2 regions of the Streptomyces sp. NPDC020983 genome follow, and region 1 is predicted to be linked to the other one. Evidence: riboswitches for the same ligand, from Rfam matches in the RefSeq annotation. Region 1 holds a riboswitch; the other holds the start of a gene.
The links. Region 1 has a riboswitch for S-adenosylmethionine ahead of thrC (threonine synthase). Riboswitches for the same ligand answer to the same signal wherever they lie in the genome.

Region 1 (5,698 bases):
CCCGTCCGCCGACCGCTCCGCACCCAGCACGTCCACGCAGCACGCGGCGAACGAATCCGCCCACCGCCGCGTCAGGAACGCCGCCCGGTCCGCGCCGAGCACGCCCTCCAGCACCGCCGCCGCGATGTCGTCCGGCAGCAGCCGGAAGTAGTCCGGCGGTGCCCACGGCGTGTGCGAGAAGTGCCCGATCCGCAGGTCGGGGCGCCGCTCCCGGAGCATCGACGGGGCCAGCACCAGGTGGTAGTCCTGCACCAGCACCGCCGCCCCGGGCGCGGCCGCCTCCGCGAGCGCGTCCGCGAAAGCCGCGTTGTACGCCTCGTAGGACGCCCACTGGCGGCGGAAGCCCTCGTCGAAGACGGGCTCCAGCGGTGTCTGGTAGAGCATGTGGTGGACGAACCACAGCACGGAGTTCGCGATGTCGTTGTAGGCGGCGTGGAAGACGTCCGGGTCGATCGCGAGCATCCGCGAGCCCGGCTCGCCGACCCCGCGCCTGACCGCCTCCCGGTCGCCCTCGCCCAGGGCCGCGCACACCCACAGCGAGTCACCGTCCGACTCGATCGCGCTCAGCCCGGAGACGACCCCGCCGCCGCCCCGCTTCCTGTCCAGCTCACCTCCGGCGAGGCTGTACGAGACCGGGCCGCGGTTCGACGCGACGAGCACACGTGCGAGTCCTTCCACGTCACCGAGCCTTGCCAATCGCCCCGGGCGCCAAACATCCGGGTGGGGCGCGCCCCCGGAGCGCGCGGCCCGCACGGCAGGGAGCGCCCCGCGCACGGACTACGCGGCGCGGTGGCGGAGGTACTCGGGGACGGCGAGCATCGGGGGGCGCTCCTCCGTGTCGACGGGGTGGGTCGAGGGGACGAAGCCCGAGGCCGCGCGCTCGTACTGCGTCAGGCGCGGCCTGACGAGGTGGCCGCGGGCCAGCCGCAGGTGCGCGGTGCGGTAGATCGCGGCGGCCATGCGGCCCAGTGCGGCGCCGTCCTGGTGGCGGTGGTGGCGGACGCCCACGTCCACCTGGCCGAGCGCGTCCAGCCCGGCCAGGGAGAGCGCGTCGACGAGCATGCCCAGCTCGACGCCGTAGCCCACGGGGAAGGGCAGCTGCTCCAGCAGCGAGCGCCGCGCCGCGTACTCGCCGCCGAGAGGCTGGACGAAGCCGGCCAGGCGCGGCCAGTGGAGGTTGAGCAGAGGGCGGGCGACGAGTTCGGTGACGCGGCCGCCGCCGGCGGGGACGACCGTGCCGCCGGTCTCCAGCGGGCGGTCGTACATCGCCTTGACGAGCTGGACACCGGGCTCGGTGAGGAGCGGGCCGACGATGCCGGTGACGAAGCCGGAGTCGAACTCGCGCAGGTCCGCGTCGACGAAGCAGACGATCGCGCCGCTGGTCACGAGCAGCGAGCGCCACAGCACCTCGCCCTTGCCCGGGAGCGCGGGCAGCCGCGGCAGGATGTCGTCGCGCGCGACGACGGTGGCCCCGGCCGCCGCCGCGACCTCGGCCGTGCGGTCGCGGGAGCCGGAGTCGACGACGACCAGCTCGTCGACGAGCGCGGCGCCCGGCGCCATGAGGTCGCGGCGGATGGCGGCCACGATCGCGCCGACCGTGGCCTCCTCGTCGAGCGCGGGCAGCACGACGCTCACGCTGCCGGCCGGGCCCGCCGCCCGCTTGGCGGCGAGCAGCAGCTCCAGCGGCCGCTCGCTCGCGGACCAGGACCGTGTCGCGAGCCAGCGCTCGACCTCTTCCAGCACGTTCAGCGCTCCCGTGTGTCCCGTGTGTGACGCATCTCGCGGTACGGACGGCTATCTCACCGGTGTCCGGTGTCGGTTACAGTCTTGAACAACGCCAGTACGCCCCGCATGCCGGGGTCGGCAGGCGGGACAAACGCCCGGACCGCTGAAGCCGTCCGGTGCCATACCGCTCATCCAGAGGGGCAGAGGGAACGGCCCGTTGAAGCCCCGGCAACCCTCCCGCCGACCGCGAGGTCAGGTGGGGACGGTGCCAATTCCGGCTCGCGGCGACGTACGCCGTGGGGAAGATGAGGAGAAAGGGCCTCGCCACCATGGCTGTGCAGAACACCGCCACCACCACCCCCCAGGACACCGCCTTCGGCCCCGCCGTCGCCCTCTCGTGCCGCGAGTGCGGCACCCGCTACCCGCTGACCCCGGTCTTCGCGTGCCTGGAGTGTTTCGGGCCGCTGGAGGTGGCGTACGAGCTGCCGGCCGGCGACCCGGAGCGGCTGCGCAAGCAGATCGAGGCCGGCCCCGCGAACATCTGGCGCTACGCGCCCCTGCTGCCCGTCCCCGCGGACGTGACCGAGAAGCAGAACCTGAACCCCGGCTGGACCAAGCTCGTCAGGGCCGACAACCTGGCCCGCGAGCTGGGCGTGACCGGCGGCCTGTACGTCAAGGACGACTCCGGCAACCCGACGCACTCCTTCAAGGACCGGGTCGTCGCGATCGCCCTGGAGGCGGCCCGCACCTTCGGCCTGACGACGCTGTCCTGCTCCTCCACCGGCAACCTGGCGGGCGCGGTCGGCGCGGCCGCGGCCCGGGCCGGCTTCCGCTCCTGCGTCTTCATCCCGGACGACCTGGAGCAGGGCAAGGTCGTCATGGCCGCGGTCTACGGCGGCGACCTGGTCGCGATCAAGGGCACGTACGACGACGTGAACCGCTTCTGCTCGGAGCTGATCGGCGACCCGGCGGGCGAGGGCTGGGGCTTCGTCAACGTCAACCTCCGCCCGTACTACGGCGAGGGCTCCAAGACGCTGGCGTACGAGATCGCCGAGCAGCTCGGCTGGCGGCTGCCGGACAACCTGGTCATCCCGATCGCCTCGGGCTCGCAGCTCACCAAGATCGACAAGGGTCTGAAGGAGCTGATCGCGCTCGGCCTGGTCGAGGACAAGCCCTACAAGATCTTCGGCGCGCAGGCCGAGGGCTGCTCGCCGGTCTCGGCCGCCTTCAAGGCCGGCCACGACGTCGTGCGCCCGGTCAAGCCCGACACCATCGCCAAGTCGCTGGCGATCGGCAACCCCGCGGACGGCCCGTACGTGCTGGACATCACCCGCCGTACCGGCGGCGCGGTCGAGGACGTCGACGACGGGCAGATCGTCGAGGCCATCAAGCTGCTCGCGCGCACCGAGGGCATCTTCGCCGAGACGGCGGGCGGCGTGACCGTCGGCGTGCTGAAGAAGCTGATCGAGACCGGGCAGCTCGACCCGGCCGCCGAGACCGTCGTGCTCAACACCGGCGACGGCCTGAAGACCCTGGACGCCGTCTCCCCGACCACCGGGCCGACCGCGACCATCGCCCCCTCCCTTGCCGCCTTCCGAGAGGCTGGACTCGCATGAGTGCTTCCGTCCGCATCCCCACGATCCTCCGCACGTACACCGGGGGTCAGGCCGAGGTGCCCGCCGAGGGCGCCACGCTCGGTGAGGTCATCGAGTCGCTGGAAAAGAATCATGCCGGTATTTCCGCGCGGGTTCTCGACGACACCGGAAAGCTCCGGCGTTTCGTGAACGTCTATGTCAACGACGACGATGTACGGTTTTCCGACGGCCTCGCCACCGCGGTGCCGGACGGCGCCAGCGTGTCGATCATTCCCGCGGTCGCCGGCGGCTGATACCGGATACCCGGTGCCGGATACCGAGCGTGAGCGAGAGCGTGATCCGGTAGGCCCCGCAGAACTGACAAGAATACGCAGAAGCTTCGACGTTTAAACTCCGCCCCATCCGGGAACTGCTTTCGACCCGGGTGGGGCGCCGTCATGTCGGACGCGAAGTCGTAGCGCCGATTTATCGGCAAATTCACAAGCGATAAGCGTGCTATGTCCGCTGTGTCCCGCCCGGCTTGCCCCACATTATCGTTTCTTCCTGGGGTATTTCCGATGCGTCGCGCCAAGAATTCTCGTCCAATTGACCTGTTGCGGACGGCATCCGTGCAGATACATTCAGCCGCGGTCGACGCGTTCCGGCGCACACCCCCACGGGGGTGAGGTCTGACCCGGGCCCGCGGAGCGCGGGGCCGCGATAGGGCCAGTAATAGGGGAGTTAGGAATGGCTCAGGGCACCGTCAAGTGGTTCAACGCGGAGAAGGGCTACGGCTTCATCGCGGTCGACGGTGGTGCGGATGTCTTCGTCCACTACAGCGCGATACAGATGGACGGCTACCGCACCCTCGAAGAAGGCCAGCGAGTCGAGTTCGAGATCTCGCAGGGTCAGAAGGGGCCGCAGGCGGACATGGTCCGCGTGGCCGGCTGATCGGCGCGGGCGCGTTCGGCCACCGACGCGACGCCAGGAAGGGCCACCCCCGCTCGGGGTGGCCCTTTCGCCGTGCCGGGGCGCTCGCCGCACGGGGCGCTTGCGGCCGGCGCGCGCCCCGTGCGGGCCCCCGCCGGGGGTGGGCGCTTGCACTCGGCAGGGGAGAGTGCTAATCATTGGCGTTAGCACTCTGCGCGTGAGAGTGCCACTTGGACCGGGTCGGTGAGGCCCGTCCGGACGTCGGGAAGGAACCGGCGCCCGGCAGGCCGTCCGTCGCGGGCGCCACGCGGTCCGTTCCACCGCCCCCCGCCTCCGGTGGGGGAACCCCCAGTCCGCGGAGGACACTTCACATGGCTAAGATCATCGCGTTCGATGAGGAGGCGCGGCGCGGCCTTGAGCGCGGGATGAACCAGCTCGCCGACGCCGTTAAGGTCACCCTCGGTCCCAAGGGCCGGAACGTCGTCCTTGAGAAGAAGTGGGGCGCCCCCACGATCACCAACGATGGCGTGTCCATCGCCAAGGAGATCGAGCTGGAGGACCCGTACGAGAAGATCGGCGCCGAGCTGGTCAAGGAAGTCGCGAAGAAGACCGACGACGTCGCCGGTGACGGCACGACGACCGCGACCGTCCTGGCCCAGGCCCTGGTCCGCGAGGGCCTGCGCAACGTCGCCGCCGGCGCCAACCCGATGGCCCTCAAGCGCGGTATCGAGAAGGCCGTCGAGGCCGTCTCCGCCGCCCTGCTGGAGCAGGCCAAGGACGTGGAGACCAAGGAGCAGATCGCCTCCACCGCCTCCATCTCCGCCGCCGACGTCCAGATCGGCGAGCTCATCGCCGAGGCGATGGACAAGGTCGGCAAGGAAGGCGTCATCACCGTCGAGGAGTCGCAGACCTTCGGCCTGGAGCTCGAGCTCACCGAGGGCATGCGCTTCGACAAGGGCTTCATCTCGGCGTACTTCGCCACCGACCTGGAGCGTATGGAGGCGTCGCTCGACGACCCGTACATCCTGATCGTCAACTCCAAGGTCTCCGCGGTGAAGGACCTGCTCCCGCTGCTGGAGAAGGTCATGCAGTCCGGCAAGCCGCTGCTGATCATCGCCGAGGACGTCGAGGGCGAGGCCCTGTCGACCCTGGTCGTCAACAAGATCCGTGGCACCTTCAAGTCCGTCGCCGTCAAGGCCCCGGGCTTCGGCGACCGCCGCAAGGCGATGCTGGGCGACATCGCGATCCTCACCGGCGGCACGGTCATCTCCGAGGAGGTCGGCCTCAAGCTGGAGAACGCGGGCCTGGACCTGCTCGGCCGCGCCCGCAAGGTCGTCATCACCAAGGACGAGACCACGATCGTGGACGGCGCCGGTGACGCCGACCAGGTCGCCGGCCGCGTCAACCAGATCCGCGCCGAGATCGAGAACAGCGACTCGGACTACGACCGCGAGAAGCTCCAGGAGCGC
Region 2 (5,698 bases), on a different contig from region 1:
GCCTCGGCCTCCGCGAGCCGGTTGCGCAGCCGCCGGGCCTCGCTGTCGGCGGCGGCCCGCTCCTGCGCGGCGGCCGCCCGCAGCTCGTCGAGCTCGGCCTGCAGCCGGCGCTGAGCGGCCTCGGCGCGCTTGACGTCACTGAGGGCGCTGCGCAGCTTGCGGTGCAGCGCGTCGCCCTCCCTGCGCACGGACTCCAGCTCGGCCCGCGCGCGGGCCGCCTCGACCCTGCCGTGCTCGTGCAGCGCCTCGACCTCGATGCGCAGCGCGGCCAGCTCGCGCAGCGCCTCCTCGTCGGCCCGCTCGGCGTCCGCCCGCTGGGCCTCCTCCCCCGCGGTGGCCACCAGCTTCGCCCAGCCCGGCGGGCGCAGCAGGTACGCGGCGGCCGCGACGTCCAGCGGATCGGCGGCGGGCGGCGGGGTGCCGTCCTCCAGCGCCCCCGCGAGCTCCGCCTGCGACTCGCGCAGCCGCCCGGCGACGCGCTGCCGGAAGGCAGGGTCGTGCTCCAGGGCGGCGGCCAGCGCGGTGCCGGCGTACTTCACCCGGCGGCTGGGCGTGAAGCGGGCGTAGGGGCGGAGCGAGACGGGGAGCTCCTGGTAGGTGAATCCGCCGAAGGCGTCGGCGGCGATGGCCACGACCCGGTGGCGTACACCCTCGGGCAGCGGCCGGTCGAGCGCGGGCTCGTCGGAGCCGGCGTCCGCGGCCTCCGGGCGCCCGGGATCCCCGGGGCCGGAACCGGCCCGCTCACCGGCCGACGGCCCGGCAGGCTCCACCGCGGCCCCGTCCGTCCCGGGGCGCGGAAAACCGCCGCTTCCGTCCACCAGTCACTCCCGTCCGAATCTGCCGACGACCCTCGGCGTCCTCCCGGCCCCCTTCGATCCCTCGACCCCGTCGACGACACCGCCTGCTTCCATTGTCCCCGCCCGGGGCTCAGCCAGACGCGGAACCGCCCCCGGCGGCACTTTCCGCACTGCCGTTCCCGTCGTCACCGCCCGCACCCGCACCCGGCCGGTCGACGAGCTCGATCCGGTCCACCGCGTTGCACCAGCGGCAGCGCACCGACTCCACGGTCTCCGCCAGCACCTCGGTCTCCTCGACGGACGGCTCGCCCGCGAGGTCCAGGTGCACGTACTCCACCACCCGCGAGGAACGGGTGACGTCGAAACGGGTCAGGTTTCCGCACAGCGTGCAGCGCCACCGCGTGGTCGCGGTCGGCAGGGGAACCGGCATGCCAGGTACCTCTTCCTGTCGGGAGCGTGCGTCCCGGTCACCCTACGGCCTTTCGTGTACGGCGCGCTGCGGCGAGGCGGCGTATGTCCGTTACGACCGCTGCGTCATGATCGGTGCATGGTCATCCCGGTACACGACAAGAACCCGGTCCGCCGTACGCCGGTCGTCACGTACGGACTGATCGCCCTGTGCACCGCGCTCTTCCTGCTCGGCCCGCTGTCCGGTTTCCTCCCCGCCTACGGCACCGGCCACACCCTCGCGTGCCGGCAGGCGCTCTACTTCGACCGCTGGGGGGTCGTCCCCGCCGAGCTGTTCCACGCCCGCCCCACCGCGGCCGCCCTCGGCCTGCCCGCGGGCTGCGGGGCCGCCGACCCCTACCCGTTCTCGCCCCACCTGTCCGTGCTCACGTCGATGTTCCTGCACGGCGGCTGGCTGCACCTGATCGGCAACATGCTCTTCCTCTACGTCTTCGGCGACAACGTCGAGAACCGCATGGGCCGGGTCCGCTTCGCCCTCTTCTACCTCGCCGCCGGCTACCTGGCCGCCTACGGCTTCGCCCTCGCCCACACCACGGACACCCAGAGCCTCGTCGGGGCGTCCGGCGCGATCTCCGGCGCCCTCGGGGCGTACCTCTACCTCTATCCGCGGGCCCGGGTCACCAGCCTCTTCCCCTTCCTCTTCTTCGTCCCGCTGCGCTTCCCCGCCTGGGTGGTGCTCGGCTTCTGGTTCGTCCTCCAGTGGTTCGCCGCCCAGTCCGCCGCCGCGGGCCCGGGCGTGGCCTACCTCGCCCACGTCGTGGGCTTCGCCTTCGGCTTCTGCTGGGCGTGGGCCTGCTACCGGCCCCGGTCTAAGCTGAGCGTCATCGCCGGGACGACCCAAGGAGACGCGCAGCCGTGATCACCGCGATCGTGCTCATCAAGACCACCGTGGACCGGATCCCCGAGATCGCCGAGTCGATCGCCGCGCTCGACAACGTCAGCGAGGTCTACTCGGTGACCGGGACGTACGACCTGGTCGCCCTCGTCCGCGTGGCCAAGCACGACGAGCTGGCCGACATCATCCCCGGCCGCATCAGCAAGATCCCCGGCGTCGAGGCCACCGACACGCACGTGGCCTTCCGTACGTACTCCCAGCACGACCTGGAAGCCGCCTTCGCCATCGGCCTCGACGCCTGAGCCGCCCTACGCGACAGGGGTCCCCGGGGCGACCGGCACACAGCGGCCGGCCTCGGTGGCGTAGGTCCACGCCGCCCCCTCGCGGACGAGGGCGGACAGCGCGGCCACGAAACGCGAGATGTCCTCGTCGGGCGTGCCGGCGCCGAAGCTCACCCGGATCGCGTTGCCGTTGAAGCCCGCACCCGGATCGGGGGAACCGCACGCGCCGAGGTCCTCGGTGTCCGTGCCGAGGAGGTGCCGGACGAGCGGGTGGGCGCAGAAGAGGCCGTCCCGCACACCGATCCCGTACTCGGCGGACAGCGCCGCCGCGAGGTGCGAGCTGTTCCACCCGCGGACGACGAAGCTGAGCACGCCCACCCGGGCGGAGTCCTCGCCGAAGAGCGACAGCACCCGGACCTCGGGGATCGCGGCGAGCCCGTCCCGCAGCAGCTTCAGCAGCCGCTGCTCGCGCGCTTCGAGCCGGCCGAAGCCGGCCTCGGTGAGCGCGCGGCAGGCGGAGGCGATGGCGTAGGCGCCGATGACGTTGGGCGATCCGGCCTCGTGCCGGGCGACGGTGGTGTGCCACTCGGTCTCCACGTGCCCGTCCGCCCGCCGGGCGACGGTACGGGTGGCGCCGCCGCCGGCGAGGTAGGGCTCGGCCTGGCGCAGCCAGTCGGCGCGGCCGGCGAGGACGCCGGAGCCGAAGGGCGCGTAGAGCTTGTGGCCGGAGAAGGCGACCCAGTCGACGTCGAGGGCGGTGATGTCGACGGCCTGGTGCGGCACCAGCTGCGCGGCGTCCAGCACGATACGGGCGCCGTGCCGGTGCGCGGCGGCGGCCAGTTCGCGTACCGGCCACAGCTCGCCGGTCACGTTGGAGGCCCCGGTGACGCACACCAGCTTGGGGCCCTTGGGCGCGCCGTGCAGGGCGACGTCGAGCACGGCGACGGCCTCTTCGGGGGTGTGCGGCGCGGCGAGGCAGACGACCTCCGCGCCGGTCGCGCGCTGCCAGGGCAGCAGGGCCGCGTGGTGCTCGGTCTCGAAGACGAAGACCCGGGTCCCGGCGGGCAGCGCGGAGGCCAGCAGGTTGAGCGAGTCGGTGGTGGAGCGGGTGAAGACGACCTGGTCGGCGGGGCGGCAGCCGAGGAAGTCCGCGACGGTGGCGCGGCTCTGCTCGAAGAGGTCCGTGGACAGCTGGGAGAGGTAGCCCGCGCCGCGGTGCACGCTGCCGTAGTAGGGGGCGTACGCGGCCACGTCGTCCCACACCCGCTGGAGGGCGGGGGCGCTCGCGGCGTAGTCGAGGGCGGCGTAGGTGACGTCGCCGCCGGTCACGAGCGGGACGGTGACGTCCCGGCCGAGGACGGGCAGCGGCTCGCAACAGGCGGGGTCGGCGGGACCGGTGGCTTCGGTGGCGGCGGGCACGGCGGTTGCGGTCATGGCGATCTCCTGGCACGTGTGCGGCGGACGTCGGCGCACCCCCGCGGAGCAGGCGGCTGGCCTGCGCGGGCGGCGGAGGACGTCGGGCGGCGTGGGATGGGCAGCGGACGAGGTGGTACCGGTGCACTGGCGGCACCGCTGGAGGGCGGAACCGGGGCCGAAAGGCCCTATCGCATTCGCTTGCGCATGAGAGAACTCCCCTGTCCGGCTTGCTGTGAGCCCTGCTGCTCACAGCCTGGTCATCACCCGGGGCACCCCGCCTCGGACGGAGGGTTGCCGGACAGCGAGCCGGGGCCTTTGCGCTGTCACTCGTGACCTGGGAGGGATTCTGCCACAGCCCCGCCCGCGCGCAAGGCGCCGTCCGCAGTGCGGACGGCGCCTTGCGCGTACGGCGGGTCAGGCGTTGCTGGCCGCGGCCCAGCGTTCGAGCGACGCGGCGGCGGCGCCGGAGTCCAGCGACCGCGCGGCCCGCTCGACACCCGCGGCGAGCTGCTCCTCCAGCGTCCCGTTGCCGGGTGCCAGCGCGACGAGCGCGGCCGCGGAGTTGAGCAGCACCGCGTCCCGGACGGGGCCGGTCTCGCCGGCCAGGACGCGCCGGGCGATGTCCGCGTTGTGCGCCGGCGAGCCGCCGCGCAGCGCCTCGACGGGCGCCAGGGCGATGCCGATGTCGCGCGGGTCGAAGGTCTGCTGGGTGACCTTGCCGTCGCGGACCCACCACACCTGCGAGGTCCCGGTGACGGTCAGCTCGTCCAGGCCGTCGTCGCCGCGGAAGACCAGCGCGGACGAGCCGCGCTCGGCCAGCACCCCGGCCATGATCGGTGCGACCCGGGCGTTCGCGACCCCGGTGGCCTGCGCCCGCACCCGCGCGGGGTTGGTGAGCGGGCCGAGGAAGTTGAAGGTCGTGGCGACCCCCAGCTCGCCGCGCGCGGTCGCCACGTGGCGCAGCGCGGGGTGGAACTTGACGGCGAAGCAGAAGGTGATGCCCGCCTCCTCGGCGACCTCGACGACCCGGTGCGGGGGCAGGTCGAGATTCACCCCGAGGTGGCCGAGCACGTCACTGGCCCCGCTCGCGGAGGACGCGGCGCGGTTGCCGTGCTTGACGACCTTGGCGCCGGTGCCGGCCACGGTTATGGCCGACATCGTGGAGATGTTGACCGTCTTGGCCCGGTCGCCGCCGGTGCCGACGATGTCGACGGTGGGCCCGGGCACCTCGATGGTGTTGGCGTGCGCGTACATCGCCCGCACCATGCCGGTGACCTCGTCGACCGTCTCCCCCTTGGCGCGCAGGGCGACAGCGAAGCCGGCGATCTGCACGTCGGTGGCACTGCCGGTCATGATCTGGTCCATGGCCCACGCCGTGTCCTCGGCGTCCAGGTCCTGCCCGGCGATCAGTGCCGTCAGCACATCGGGCCAGGACCGGTGCGTCCCGGTGCCGCCGCCTGCCGGGTTCACAACGCTCATGGTCCACGCTCCTACTTCGCCCTCTGGCCGAGGGGGCCTACCTTATCGGCAGGCGGCACCCCCCAGGGGCGCGGGGAACCGCGCGGCAGGCCCGCCGCCGGCGGGGGACGGCGCGCCCCCGGGAACGGAGAAGGCCGGGCGGGCGCCCCGTGAAGGGCACCCACCCGGCCGGGTGGATCAGGCGGCGGACCGCAGTCCGGTCAGTGGTGACCGTGGCCGCTCGTGATCTCCTCGTACTCCTCGACCGTCGGCTTCGGGATCTGGCTGTGCTCGCCGTAGTAGCTGCGCGACAGCTTGGCCCGGAGCTTGGTGACGGGGCTGGTCTTGCGCTCGACACCGTTCTCGTCGACCGCGGGACCGATCTCCAGCGGCTGCGGCTGCTCGTGCGCGGTGAGCTTGTGCAGCTGCTCCTGCGGCAGCGG

Region 2: another riboswitch for S-adenosylmethionine. It lies ahead of ACH4SE_RS23850 (aminotransferase class V-fold PLP-dependent enzyme); the one in region 1 lies ahead of thrC (threonine synthase).

Annotation. Positions count from the first base shown of each region.
Region 1 covers NZ_JBIRRA010000002.1:332,822-338,519, forward strand. The annotation lists gene ACH4SE_RS04895 (trehalose-6-phosphate synthase) at 1-678, opposite strand, end outside; gene ACH4SE_RS04900 (glucosyl-3-phosphoglycerate synthase) at 778-1,743, opposite strand; SAM riboswitch class I at 1,911-2,037, shown strand; gene thrC (threonine synthase) at 2,031-3,341, shown strand; gene ACH4SE_RS04910 (ubiquitin-like small modifier protein 1) at 3,338-3,613, shown strand; gene ACH4SE_RS04915 (cold-shock protein) at 4,047-4,250, shown strand; gene groL (chaperonin GroEL) at 4,601-5,698, shown strand, end outside.
Region 2 covers NZ_JBIRRA010000010.1:258,441-264,138, reverse strand. The annotation lists gene ACH4SE_RS23870 (NYN domain-containing protein) at 1-770, opposite strand, end outside; gene ACH4SE_RS23865 (hypothetical protein) at 928-1,227, opposite strand; gene ACH4SE_RS23860 (rhomboid family intramembrane serine protease) at 1,345-2,124, shown strand; gene ACH4SE_RS23855 (Lrp/AsnC family transcriptional regulator) at 2,121-2,402, shown strand; gene ACH4SE_RS23850 (aminotransferase class V-fold PLP-dependent enzyme) at 2,409-3,815, opposite strand; SAM riboswitch class IV at 4,016-4,132, opposite strand; gene trpD (anthranilate phosphoribosyltransferase) at 4,212-5,276, opposite strand; gene ACH4SE_RS23840 (cytochrome bc complex cytochrome b subunit) at 5,477-5,698, opposite strand, start outside.